3 linked regions of the Pelagicoccus sp. SDUM812003 genome follow. The protein of the gene in region 1 interacts with the protein of each later gene in a pairwise test. Links are inferred from orthologs where the notes say so. Each region holds a gene or a part of one and is shown on either strand. Other genes may lie near its edges.

Region 1 (4,683 bases):
AAAGGCGCGGTCGAAAACGCCTTGCGCTGGAAGATCACCCCGAACGCCCTTCCCGACTGGAAATCCGATCCAGTCATACAAGTCTCCCAAGTTGGCTACCACCCGAAACAGCCCAAATACGCCATCGTCGAACTGGACAAGCGGGACACCGAGCGCAAGCCCCTCGAGCTCTCGCGACTCGACGAAGACGGATCGCTTGAAACGGTGAAGCGTTCTGTATCGAGCGATTGGGGACAGTTTCTTCGCTACGACTACCTTCGTCTCGATTTCTCCGATGTCACGCAAGAAGGACTCTACGTGGTTTCCTACGGCGAGCAGCGCAGCCACGCCTTTCGCATCGCGAAGGACATCTTCACTCGGCACGTCTGGCAACCGACGCTCGAATACTTCCTTCCCGCCCAGATGTGCCACATGCGCATCAACGATCGCTACCGCGTTTGGCACGGAGCCTGTCATCTCGACGACGCTCGCATGGCCCCGCTCGATCATGTCCATTTCGATGGATACGAGCAAGGCCCCGAGGCGCGAACCCATTTCAAACCAGGGGAGCATGTTCCGGGATTGAATCGAGGCGGATGGCACGATGCGGGCGACGATGACCTTCGCATCGAGTCGCAGGCCGGCACGGTGCTCGGACTGGTTCACGCCTACGAAGCGTTCGGGCGGGACTACGACAACACCACCATCGACCAGCAGACCCTGACCGTGGAGATCCATAAACCGGACGGCATACCCGACATGCTTCAGCAGATCGAGCATGGAGCGATCACCGTAGCGGCTGGCTACCGTGAACTGGGAACGCTCTATCGCGGCATCATCAATCCGACGCTTCCACAGTATGTAATGCTTGGAGACACCGTCAACATGACGGACAACCGCCCCTTCGACCAGACCTTGGCCGAAGATCAGGTTCCAGACATCGGACTAGGCATCGGCGGAGCTCCCGACGATCGCTGGGTGTTCACGACCCGACGTTCCGAGCGCCATGAAATGATCGGAGCAGCGGGCCTGGCCGCAGCAGCCCGGGCGCTGCGCGGCCACAACGATTCCCTCGCTGAGGAATGCCTTCGATTCGCCGAGGAGCTCTACGAGTCGATCGAATTCGAAAACGAGATCTCGCGCATCCCGCTAGCGGTCGAGCTCCTGATCACAACTGGAAAACCGAAATACGCTCAATCGATCAGGCAACAGGCCGCCGGTATCGCCGAACGTTTCGAAAACCTAGGATGGACCGTCAGCCGAACGCTGCCTCTGATCGAAGACAACGTATTCCTTTCTACACTACACGAAGCGGCGAAACGCTATGCCCAAACCGTGCGCGAAGCGGAGGGGAAGACGCCCTACGGCGTTCCCTACGAACCGGGGATCTGGGGAGCTGGCTGGGGTATTCAAAGATTCGGCGCCCAGCAATACTTCCTGCATCAGGCCTATCCCGAGCTCTTTTCGCGCGACCTGATGCTAAACGCGCTTTCCTTCGTGCTCGGCTGCCATCCCGGCTCCAACACAGCCTCCTTCGTCTCAGGCGTAGGCTCCAATTCGATCGAGGTCGGATACGGCCTCAACCGAGCGGACTGGTCCTTCATCCCCGGCGGCAGCGCTTCGGGCACAGCTCTCATCCGCCCCGACTACCCGGAGCTGCTGACCTGGCCTTTTTTGTGGCAGCAAACTGAATACGTTCTCGGAGGCGGCACCACCGACTACATCATACTAGCGCAAGCTGCGGACTATCTTCTCAATCAGGAATAGCGCCCGAGCTTTCATGCGAACCCGACAAAGCCCGTCGCTTGAGGACGGGCTTTCCTCGGTCTGCAAAGCGAGGGCCTAACGGTCCGCGGTTTCGCCCGAAGAAGCGATTTGGGCCGAAGACGCAGTTCAAGCTTCGTTACGCTTGTTCGCTTCCTCTTCTTCGCTGGGGTCTACGGAAAGGTTGGCGATTTCATCGTCGCTCATGCCTTCCTTGGATTCGGCTTTCATCTTGTCTTCCGCCAACTGGCGCACCGCCGGATTCCACACCCCAAGCATTTCCATTTTCGCCTTCTCCTGGGCTTCGGTCAGGGCTGCGTCGCCGGGCGCTTCCGAAACGATCCAACGGGCGAAACCATGACGCACCAGAATCGCGTTGATGTATTCGCCACCCATGCTGTAAAGCTCGGCGCTCATCAACTCGGCAGACTGCACGACACGAGGCTTCACGGTGATGCGCTGGCCCCTGACGTTCTCATCGAAAAACGAGTAAATCTTTTCGTCGAGCATCTCGGAGTCGCTCGCCAGCCCTATGCCATGCAGTTTAACGACCACCGAGCGACCGTCGCCAAAATCCACCGACAACGCATCCTTGCTCAAAACGTCTCTCACCACTCCCTCCCTCTCATCCTCCTCCGAATTCTTATTCAAGAGAAAGTACATCGCAAGGATCACGAATCCTACGACAATCAGTATGGGAATCATTGTCATATCAAGCGGGGGTGGGCACCTTGGAGGTAAAGTTTTATCCGTAAAAGCGTACCTATCAAGGTTATAATGATACCTTTCCCTACGGCGCAGGCGCCGGTTTCCTTTAGCGATTCGATCGCGGCGGGCCGAGATAGACTTTCGCAAGACGCTTCTGCACAGCGCTTTGGAACATACAGTCTCGTATCCATCGATTCCCTTCACCATGGCGACCGCCCTCGTCACTCCCGGCGACCGGCACCTCATCGCAGCGCCCGAGCCGCCGAAGGGCACGCGAACGGTGAAAAAGCTTGCTCCCGGGAGCAGGCGAGCAAACTAGGGGTGCATTGCATGATCGAGGCCGAAACCATCACCAGTCTACAGAATCCGAGAGTGAAAAACCTCGTGAAGCTGCGCGACCGCCGGGCGAGAAACCAGCAAGGCGTCTTCATCGCTGAAGGGTATCGAGCCATCTCCCGAGCCTTGGAAAAGGAGGTCTACCCGCAGGAAATCTACTTTTGCCGAAACTGCTTTCTCGGCGAAAACGAAGACGCCCTACTTTCCCAAGCGGCGAGTCACGGGGCTCGCTTGTTCGAGCTCTCCCAACACGCCTTCGAAAAGGTCGCCTACCGCGACCGTCCGGAAGGCCTGCTCGCCGTCATCAAGCAATGGAGCTACGGCCTGACCGACCTCGCCCTTTCCGACCCGCCCTTTCTTCTGATCGTGGAGGCCATCGAAAAGCCGGGCAATCTAGGCACCATCCTGCGATCGGCGGACGCCGCCGGGGTGGACGCCGTCATCTGCTGCGACTCCGTCACAGACCTCTTCAATCCGAACGTCGTGCGCTCCTCCACCGGCGTACTCTTCTCCATGCCTACGGTCTCCGCCAGCACCGACGAAGTTATAAAATGGATACGCGATCGAGGCATTCGGACCGTGGCCACTACGCCCCATACGGACTTCCTCTATACGGACATCTCGCTGGACGGACCGCTCGCGATCGTGATGGGCAGCGAACAATTCGGGCTTTCCGACACTTGGCTCGAAGCCTGCGATCAGAAAGCGCGCATCCCCATGGCCGGGCAAGCGGACTCTCTAAACGTGGCCATGGCAACCTTGATCACCCTTTTCGAAGCGGTGCGCCAGCGCCCATAGCCGTCACGCCCGTGCGCCTTTCACGCATTCAGAAAAACTTCGAAGCGCTCGCGAGCGAAGACCCGCTATGGACAGTGCTTTCCGAAAAGGGCAAACGTGGCGGAGGCTGGGATCCCGACGAGTTCTATCAAACTGGCGAAGACGAGATCCGCGACCTCCATCAGCGGCTCGCGGCGCTTGGCATCCCGATGCGCGGCGCGACCGCCCTGGACTTCGGTTGCGGGGTGGGCAGACTGACGTTCCCGCTATCTCGCCGTTTCGGCCACTGCATCGGCATCGACATATCCGAATCCATGATACGTGCGGCGAAGGAAAATAGCGGCCGTGGAGAGTCTTGTAAGTTCATCGTCAATACGAGCGATTCCCTTTCCTGCCTTGAGAGCGGCTCGATTGACTTCGCCTATTCCGACATCGTATTTCAGCACATGCCGCGACGCTACATGAAAGGCTATTTCCTCGAGATATCGCGAGCGCTTCGGCCCGGCGGTCACTTCGCGTTCCAGCTTCCCAGCCATCTGAACCGAGCGTCGCCCCAAAACGCGGGGGCCTTTCGCATGGCACGAAAGCGCCTGCACTACGCGACAAAAAACGTCGCCCAGCTCCTCGGCTTGGCAAAGCCCTATTTCGAGATGAACCCGATGCCCCGCCGCAGCGTGACCGACTTCTGCGAACGACGAGCGGGATTGAACCTGAAGGCGCTCTGGAGCCACCCGGGCGCGGGCGACTCCTGGCACGGTTATCTCTACGTATTCGAGAAGTCCCTACAAAGAGGCGAAGCCAGCTAAGCCATCACGTCATCCAATCGGGGATGGTCGATATAGCCCTCCGGCCCTTCTCCGTAGAAGGTATCGGGATTTGGCTCGTTCAAGGGAGCGCCCTGACGGAAACGCTCCACCAGATCGGAGTTGGCGATGAAGAGCTGGCCAAAGGCGACGGCATCGGCGTCCCCCGCCTCGATAGCAGCTTCGGCAGACTGCGCCGTGAACTGTTCGTTGGCGATGAAGACCCCGCCGAAACGACGCTTCAGCTCGGGACCTATGCTGTCTTCGCCCTGATATTCGCGAGCGCAGAGAAACGCGATGCCGCGTCGTCCCAATT
Region 2 (3,892 bases), on another replicon or contig:
TTTTGATCGGCGCTTTGCTGGTGCTGGTCGACATCCTGCTCAAGGGCTTCTCTCTGCGGGGGCTGTCGGCGATGACATTTGGCTTGCTGATGGGCATTCTGGCTTCGCATTTCATCTCCATCTCTCCGCTTTTCGAGGAAGGCGACGCTCAGGTCATCTACATCTCGCGCATTGGAGTTTTCATCGTGATCACCTATCTGTCCGCGGTCATCGCGCTGCGGGGAAAGGACGAGTTCAACCTCGTGATTCCGTACGTCCGCTTCGAGCCGCAGCGCGTGGAAGCGCCGCTGGTGGTGCTGGACGACAGCTGCCTGGTGGATGGCCGCGTCTCAAAGCTCTGTCAGGCCCGCATGCTGGGCGACGTGCTGTTTTTGCCGAAGTTCATTCTGGACGAGCTGAACGAGCTGAACAATTCGGCCGTCGAGGAGGAGCGCAATCGCGGAAAACGCGGCCTCAAGACGCTGTCGGAGCTTCGCGACTTCGATCATGTGGAGGTGCGGGTGGTGGACAGCGACGTCGACCGCAAGCAGAGCCGCGAGGAGAAGCTGATGTTCGTGGTGAGCAGCCTCAAGGGGCGCTTGCTGACCACTAGCGAGGGACTGATCAGGCGAGCGCGTCAGGAGGGAATCCCTTTCGTGGACATGCTTGGCCTGTCCAAGGCCCTTTCGCGCGAAGTGGAAGTGGGCGAAACTCTTTCCGTGAAGCTGGTCAAGATCGGCAAGGAGGACAGCCAGGGGGTGGGGTATCTGGAGGACGGCTCCATGGTCGTGGTCAACAACGGAGCCGATCTGGTCGGAAGCACCGTTTTGATCGAGGTCGACAGCATCATACCCACCAGCGGCGGCCGCATGGTGTTCGGCAAGATGCTCGGCGAAGCGAATTAGGCGTTTCGAACGCTCGCTCGCTGGCGATCGGGCAGGAGCAGAGCGGTTGGCGGGTTTCGCATCCAATATTCGCTCCGCTTATAAAAGCGGGGAAATGAGGCTTGCATCGCTAATGACTTGGCTAGAATCGGGGTGGCTGCTGGAAAGCGGCGTCGGTCTTCTCTCTCAAACAAAACGCAATTCTCTGACCTATGGAGTTCTTTACGCTCGAAAACAAAAACGGCATGAAGCTGAAGCTCACCAATTTCGGTGGCATCGTATCCGAAATTCACGTACCGGACCGTGACGGAACACTGGCGGATGTGACGCTTGGCTTCGAAACCGTCGAGGAGTATCAGGACCACAACGACGCGTATTTCGGAGCGATCATCGGACGTTTTGGAAACCGAATCGGGGACTGCTCATTTTGCCTGGACGGAACGTATGTTTCCGGATTGCACGCCAACGACGGGAAAAACCACTTGCACGGCGGCAAGCGTGGTTTCGACAAGGTGGTTTGGGATGCGGAGGAGATCTCGGGTGACGGGTTCACGGGCGTGAAGCTGAGCTACCTGAGCAAGGATGGAGAGGAAGGCTATCCGGGCAATCTGCAGGCCACTGTGATCTACAAGCTCACCGATGCTAACGAGTGGGTGATCGAATACGAAGCCACTGCAGACAAGACCACGGTCTACAATCCGACCAATCACGCCTATTTCAACCTCGCCGGTCATGCTGGCCCCTCGCCGCTGGATCACGAGCTGCAGATCAATTCGGAGTTCTACACCGCGACCGATGACGGCGGCATTCCTACGGGAGCGATCGTACCGGTAGCGGGCTGTGGCATGGATTTTCGCCAAGCCAAGGCGATCGGTCAGGATGTGGACGAAGCAGGGGTGGTATCGTCCCGCGGCGGCTTCGATCACAACTGGGTCATCGACAAGAGGCCCGACGAGTTCGCTCTGGCCGCTACCGCTTGGGATCCGAAGTCAGGACGCGAGATGAAGGTCTACACCACTGAGCCAGGTGTTCAGTTCTATTCGGGCAACTTTCTCGATGGCTCGCTGAAGGGAAAAGGTGGAACGGTCTACCAAAAGCGCAGCGGCTTCTGTCTGGAGACGCAGCACTTTCCGAATTCGCCCAACATCGGCCATTTCCCGACGACGACCTTGCGCCCGGGAGAGGTTTTTAAGTCGAAGACGGTATACGCGTTCGGCGTTCGCTAGGCGAAACGGTTTCGGAAGTAGCAGGATTTTTGATACACGACGCGCCTCGCTGGAGGCGCGTCCCTTTTTTCTCCGACCGAGGCATCCTACGAGATGAGGGTGATTTTTCGCTCGTCGCCCCGGGCATCGAAGCGAAGGGTATGGGTAATGGTCCAAGGAATGAACGCCAGCTTGCTGGGCCATTCGATGGCGAGGCAGAACGGAGGCGCGATCAGCTCTTCCAGCATCAGTTCCTCCCAGATCTCGGGCGACTTCTCCAGGCGATAGGCGTCCATGTGGGCCAGCTGCCGATCGCCTTGGTATAGATTGTAGATATTGAAGGTCGGGCTCGTGATGGGCTCTTGGATACGCCAGCGCTCTGCTAGGCCTTTCACGAAAGTGGTTTTTCCGGCTCCCAGATCGCCTTCCAATGCCAGCACTGCCTCCTCGGGGAGAACGGTCGCCAGATTGCGGGCGATTTCGATCGTTTCTTCCGCTTGGGATGTGACGATGCCCCGAGCCAGCTTATCTAAGATGTTCATAGCCTGAAACGTGAAGCGAGTCTGGGGCGTTGATGAGTTTGAGAGGGCTTTCCTCGGAACCGCTTCCCAAGGCGTCGAAGGTGCCGATGCGGGTAAGTGGCGTATCGAAATTCCCACTCCAAGCGGCTTCGAATTCCCGAAGATCCGCCTTTGGGTCCAGGGCGAAGAGAAGCTCGTAGTCCTCGCCATCGTTGAACGCATGGTGGAATTTCGTGTGTCCGGAATCCTTCGACGTTCGAATCGCGTCGTCGGAAATCGGAAGCAAAGCGCAGTCGATGCTGCATCCAGTAGTTGGAGACAGGATGTTCTTGAGGTCTTTTCCAAGTCCGTCGCTCAGGTCCGTGCAGGAGAGACAGGCGCCGCTTCGGGCTAGCCATCGACCTTCCTCCAGTCTCGGTTCGAAGTCGTAGTGCTTGCAGAGTCGCGTTCCTCCGATGGCCCCGGATACGTAGAGTGGACTCCCTGGCTGCGCTCGGTGGCGGAGCAAACCGGGGTGCCCGGGCTCGGTTTCGCCGATCAAGGTGAGGAATGCTCCGAGGAACCCGTCGGATCCGGAAATGTCGCCGCCTACGATTTGAAACCGATAGCGTCTTCCGAGCTTGGAGAGCGTTTCGTAGAAACGCTGTATCCACGCGATCGAGACGTTTTGCGGAAGGGCTAGGCTGACGGTGGCGATGCGCGGCGTTCCTCCCATGGCGGCCACGTCGCTGAGGTTTCGTTTGGCGAGTTTGCCCGCGGTCTGCTCGGGCGAGAGCTGGTCATCGAAGTGGTAGCCATAGATGACCGGGTCGGTGGTGACGAGCTGCCGCACGTCGTTTCGACTTGGTTGGAAGCGGGCGCAGTCGTCGCCGATGCCCTCGGGTGGGGCGGGATTCGCGTCGCCCAGCCAGTCGCGGATCCGCTTGATGAGTTCGACTTCGCCGAGCGTGGCGATGGATTGGTGGGTATCTGAGGTGAAGGGGCTCACGTGACGTCGGGAAAGAGCAGGATGATAAACAGGTTGATGGTATTGAAAACGGCGTGCAGCACCACAGCGGAGAGCAAGGAGCCGGACTCTCGATAGGCGAGCGCCAGGGTGACGCCGATCACGAAAAGGGGAGCGAAACTGTAGAGGTTGAAGTGGATCAGAGCGAAGAGGGCGGCGGAAATGGCCGTGGCGGCGGTCAGGGGGAATCTGTGGTGGAGAAATCGGAAGATCGCCCCCCGAAACACCAGCTCCTCGCACACCGGGGCGACCAGCACGATCATGGTGTAGATCATGGTTCTCTCGGCCAAAGAGCCT
Region 3 (3,864 bases), on another replicon or contig:
AGGGTGGCGATTGTTTCCGCATTCTAGGCCCCAAGGAGGTCGCCTACCTCGACTACACCGGCAGCGGCGCCGAGACCATTGCTCACCTGCGGGAAAACGGGCGCATCGTTATCATGTTCTGCGCCTTCGAAGGCGGTCCGCAAATCGTGCGTCTCCACGGAACGGGTACGGCGCATCTACCGAGTGACGACTCGTTCCAATCGCTCGCCTCCCGCTTTCCCAGCAATCCGGGGATGCGCTCAATCATCCGCATCGAGGTCCAACGCGTCTCGGATTCCTGCGGCTACTCAGTCCCCTACTTCGACTATCAAGGCGAGCGCGACATCCTCGACAAATGGGCGAACGCCAAAGGCCGAGAAGGAGTGACGGCGTACCAAGCGGAAAAGAACCGCCTCAGCATCGACGGGCTCCCCGCTCTCGAACAGCCGAGCGAGCGTACCTGATTCCGAAGCTAGTCGCCCTGGCCGGACTGCAACCGCGGCCGCATCAAGCCTAGACGCGACCCAATCGCACGCTTAGCTCGTAGCGACCGTCCAGGCGCTTCACGACGCGTCCCTTCAGCTCCAGGGTCATCAAGCCGACGGACAGCGACGCCACCGGATGGTCCAGCATGCGGGATAGCGTTTCCAGATCGTAGGCCTCGCCTCCCGCCAGAACGTCGAGCAGCGCTTTCTGGTCTTCGTCCAAGGCGTCGTCCTGAGAAAACAAATCCTCCGACTCGGATTCGAGCTCCAAGGCTGGGGCCTGGCGCAGATGGTTCAACTCCTCCAACAGGTCGTCGATAGATTCCAGCAAGAGGGCCCCGTCGCGTATGAGCTGATGGCATCCACGGCTAGAGGCCTGATCGATCCTGCCCGGCACGGCGCAGACCAAGCGCCCCTGATCCGCCGCGAAGCGGGCCGTGATCATGGAACCGCCCGCCTCCTCGGACTCGATCACGACGACGGCGTGCGACATGCCGCTGACGAGTCGATTGCGCATGGGAAAGGTTTGCCGATCCGCCCGCCTGCCAAAAGGAAACTCGCTCACCACCGCCCCGCATCTCTGAACGTCCTTGTAGAGGTCGATGTTTTCCGGCGGATACACGATGTCGATCCCGTTCCCTAGTACGCACACCGTGCTGCCGTCTTCCGCCTCCAAGGCGCCGCGATGAGCGAAGGTATCGATGCCCCGAGCCATGCCGCTCACCACGCAGAACCCGATTTGAGCAAGATCGCGAGCGAAGCAGCGGGCCACCGACTGTCCGTACAGCGTGGTCTTCCTAGTGCCCACGATGGCTACGGACGGCTTCTTGAAATCGTAGTTTCCCTGTCGATACAAGCCGATAGGCGGATCATCGATCTCCTTCAACAGCGCGGGATAGTCACCGTCCTCACGGGTCACGAAATCGACTCCCCGCGATGCCGCCTGAGCCATCTCGCGCTGCAGATCGAAACGGTTTCTCCAATCGAGCAGAGACTCGACCGCCCGTTTCTGCAGCCCCTGCACCGAGGCCAAGGACGCCCGGTCCGCCTCGAGGACGCGACAGGGGTCGCCACCGAAGCGATGCAGCAAGCGATTGAGAGAGATGGGGCCAATAGCAGGCAGGCCGTTCAAGACCCAGTAGGCCTCTCGACGGGAGAGTGGGGATTCCATGACTCGCCACTATCAAGCGCCGGCGAGAGAAAGTCCAACAAGTCTGTAGTGCGGGCCGCGTGCTGGCCGTTTTTCATCGCCCAAACATCCGCAGCTCTTCCGTGCCAATAAACTGCCTGACAGGCCGCCACGAAGCAGTCGTCGGGACGCTGGGCCATCAGCCCTGCCGCCAACCCCGCCAGCAGATCGCCGCTTCCTCCGCGCGCCAGCACCGCATTGCCCGTCGGGCAAACGCAAGTGAGGTCGCCCCGAGAGACGCGGGTGCAGCTTCCTTTCTTGATCAAAACGAGTTTTCGGTCCTCGGCGTAGCCAGCGATGGCCTCAAGCGAGGAATCCTTTCGACCGCTCAGGCGCCAGAACTCTCCGTCGTGGGGGGTGACCACAACTCCCTCGTTGCCCCCGGCAGTGAAGGCCTGGACGATCTCCGGCTGCAAGGCGTCCGCATCCAGCAAGACTGGCTTCTCCCACATGCGCCCGAGCTCCTGCAGCATGGTTCGGGTCTCGCGCTCCTGCCCCATCCCCGGACCAGCCAGCAAAGCCGTCGCTTTAGAAGCGAGCGTTTGCACCTGCCAAATGCCTTCCAACGCCAAGCCGCCCTCCGGCGTCTCCGGCCAGGAGCGCCACATAGCCTCGGGCAAGCTCGCCGCGAACCGCCCCGCGATGGATTCGGGAGCCAGCACCGTGACCAGGCCCACGCCGCTTCGCGAGGCGGCCTTCACGCTCATCGCCAGCGCCCCAGGCATGGAGCGCGATCCGGCAAGCACCAGCAAATGCCCATAGGATCGCTTGTCCGCCGACGCTGGACGAAACGCCCGCAGCGGATCCAGCACCGTATCCGTAATGACACGACAGACGCTCTCGCGATCCTCTTCGAAAAAGCCGACATCCAAATAGCGGATCATGCCGCAAGCTTCGTTTTTCAGCAGCGGACTCTTGAAAACGCCCGTCGCGTAGGTGATGTCCGCCCGAAACGGTCGCTCGTCGGAGCTATCACCCGTACCACTCGGCAGATCGACCGCCACGCGCAGACCGATGCAGCGCAAGGCATTGACTTTCTCAATGAGGACTCCGCTTCCACCGCGCAGGGGAGGCTTGAACTGCATGCCCAAGAGTCCGTCGATGCAAAGCTCATACGGACCCTGATGCAAAACGGAATCGACCAGCGCCAGCCAATCGCCTTCCTCCATCCCAGCGGGGTCCAGCGTACGCAGCGCTTCGCTCTCCGCGATCAGCTCATAAGCCTTGCGAGCAAGCGGCTTCAAATCGGAAACGGGCGAGCTGAAGATCAAAGTCACATCGCTGATCTTCCGGGGCATCTTCAGCAGCTCGCGGATTGCGAGCAGAGCGTCTCCGCCATTGTTCCCCTTCCCCACCAAAGCCAGCACACGCCAGTCGCGCTGCGGCAAGCGCGTCATCGAAAAGTCACTACAGATCGCGCTCGCCAGCTTCCGCCCGACCCGACGCATGGCGCTCCATCCCTGATCGTCGCTCTTCATCAAGCCCCGCTCCCACTCGTTCGATTCCGAGCAGCTCAGAACAGGATGAGAAGCATGCCGCATAAAAAAACTCATAGACGCCAGTCTAGCCCAGAATCGTCGCGAACGCAATGGCCGTCTCGTCCGTATGCGAGAGGCTGATCGCCACATACTTCCCTCTCACCTGATGCAGGAGGTGTCTGCCTTTCTCATCCAATTCGACCAATGGTTCGCCGCGTTCGCCGGGAACTACGCTCACGGAGGTCCAAGTCAAGTGTTCGCCGATTCCCGTAGTAAAGGCTTTGGCGACCGCCTCCTTGGCGGCGAAGCGAGCCGCGAACCGTTCGCCGGGATCCTTGTATTTCAGGCAGTACTCCCGCTCCGCTTTCGTGTAAACGCGATGCAGAAAACGGTCGCCCTGCCGATCGATCAAGTCTCGTATCCGTTTAACAGATACAATATCGACGCCAATTCCGAGAACCGGTCCTTTGCAGGGCAGAGATATCGCATCCATGGAAAAACGCGTTTGGCAGCCGGCTATGCGCCCGCCATAAGGGCTTTCATTTCCCGTACAGCTTCGTCGATCCCGAAGAAGAGGGCCCGGCTGATGATGCTGTGTCCGATATTGAGCTCGTGCAGCTCGGGAATGGTGATGACCTCGCTAACGTTGACGTAGTTGATGCCGTGACCGGCGTTGACGATGAGCCCGAGTTCGGAAGCGAGCGCGGCTCCCTCCACGAGTCGCTCGAACTCC

Evidence for each region. Proteins that work in one complex are often made in the same cells at the same time.
Region 2: the proteins of QEH54_RS00080 (region 1) and tsaE interact in binary tests that used the Escherichia coli proteins (3 or more experiments, as listed by UniProt). The link is inferred for Pelagicoccus sp. SDUM812003 from one-to-one orthologs.
Region 3: the proteins of QEH54_RS00080 (region 1) and QEH54_RS17495 interact in binary tests that used the Escherichia coli proteins (3 or more experiments, as listed by UniProt). The link is inferred for Pelagicoccus sp. SDUM812003 from one-to-one orthologs.

The regions. Positions count from the first base shown.
Region 1 is NZ_JARXHY010000001.1:16,977-21,659, reverse strand. What follows is about bases 1,788-4,683. They hold QEH54_RS00080 (RNA methyltransferase), read left to right. Parts: upstream 1,788-2,781; coding sequence 2,782-3,585; downstream 3,586-4,683. Other genes in these bases: QEH54_RS00070 (alkene reductase), read right to left, coding at 4,367-4,683; QEH54_RS00075 (class I SAM-dependent methyltransferase), read left to right, coding at 3,597-4,370; QEH54_RS00085 (hypothetical protein), read left to right, coding at 2,618-2,770; QEH54_RS00090 (thermonuclease family protein), read right to left, coding at 1,873-2,448. Outside these bases: QEH54_RS00095 (glycoside hydrolase family 9 protein), read left to right, coding at 1-1,746. UniProt on the Escherichia coli protein: Specifically methylates the ribose of guanosine 2251 in 23S rRNA.
Region 2 is NZ_JARXHY010000007.1:198,141-202,032, forward strand. The notes cover bases 894-3,892. They hold tsaE (tRNA (adenosine(37)-N6)-threonylcarbamoyltransferase complex ATPase subunit type 1 TsaE), read right to left. Parts: upstream 2,611-3,892; coding sequence 2,176-2,610; downstream 894-2,175. Other genes in these bases: QEH54_RS11775 (aldose epimerase family protein), read left to right, coding at 1,076-2,089; QEH54_RS11785 (thiamine-phosphate kinase), read right to left, coding at 2,594-3,577; QEH54_RS11790 (type II CAAX endopeptidase family protein), read right to left, coding at 3,574-3,892. Outside these bases: QEH54_RS11770 (twitching motility protein PilT), read left to right, coding at 1-884. UniProt on the Escherichia coli protein: Required for the formation of a threonylcarbamoyl group on adenosine at position 37 (t(6)A37) in tRNAs that read codons beginning with adenine.
Region 3 is NZ_JARXHY010000014.1:100,609-104,472, forward strand. What follows is about bases 894-3,864. They hold QEH54_RS17495 (NAD(P)H-hydrate dehydratase), read right to left. Parts: upstream 3,195-3,864; coding sequence 1,593-3,194; downstream 894-1,592. Other genes in these bases: dprA (DNA-processing protein DprA), read right to left, coding at 894-1,635; acpS (holo-ACP synthase), read right to left, coding at 3,217-3,624; QEH54_RS17505 (pyridoxine 5'-phosphate synthase), read right to left, coding at 3,648-3,864. Outside these bases: QEH54_RS17485 (pyridoxamine 5'-phosphate oxidase family protein), read left to right, coding at 1-443; more of dprA, read right to left, coding at 493-893. UniProt on the Escherichia coli protein: Bifunctional enzyme that catalyzes the epimerization of the S- and R-forms of NAD(P)HX and the dehydration of the S-form of NAD(P)HX at the expense of ADP, which is converted to AMP.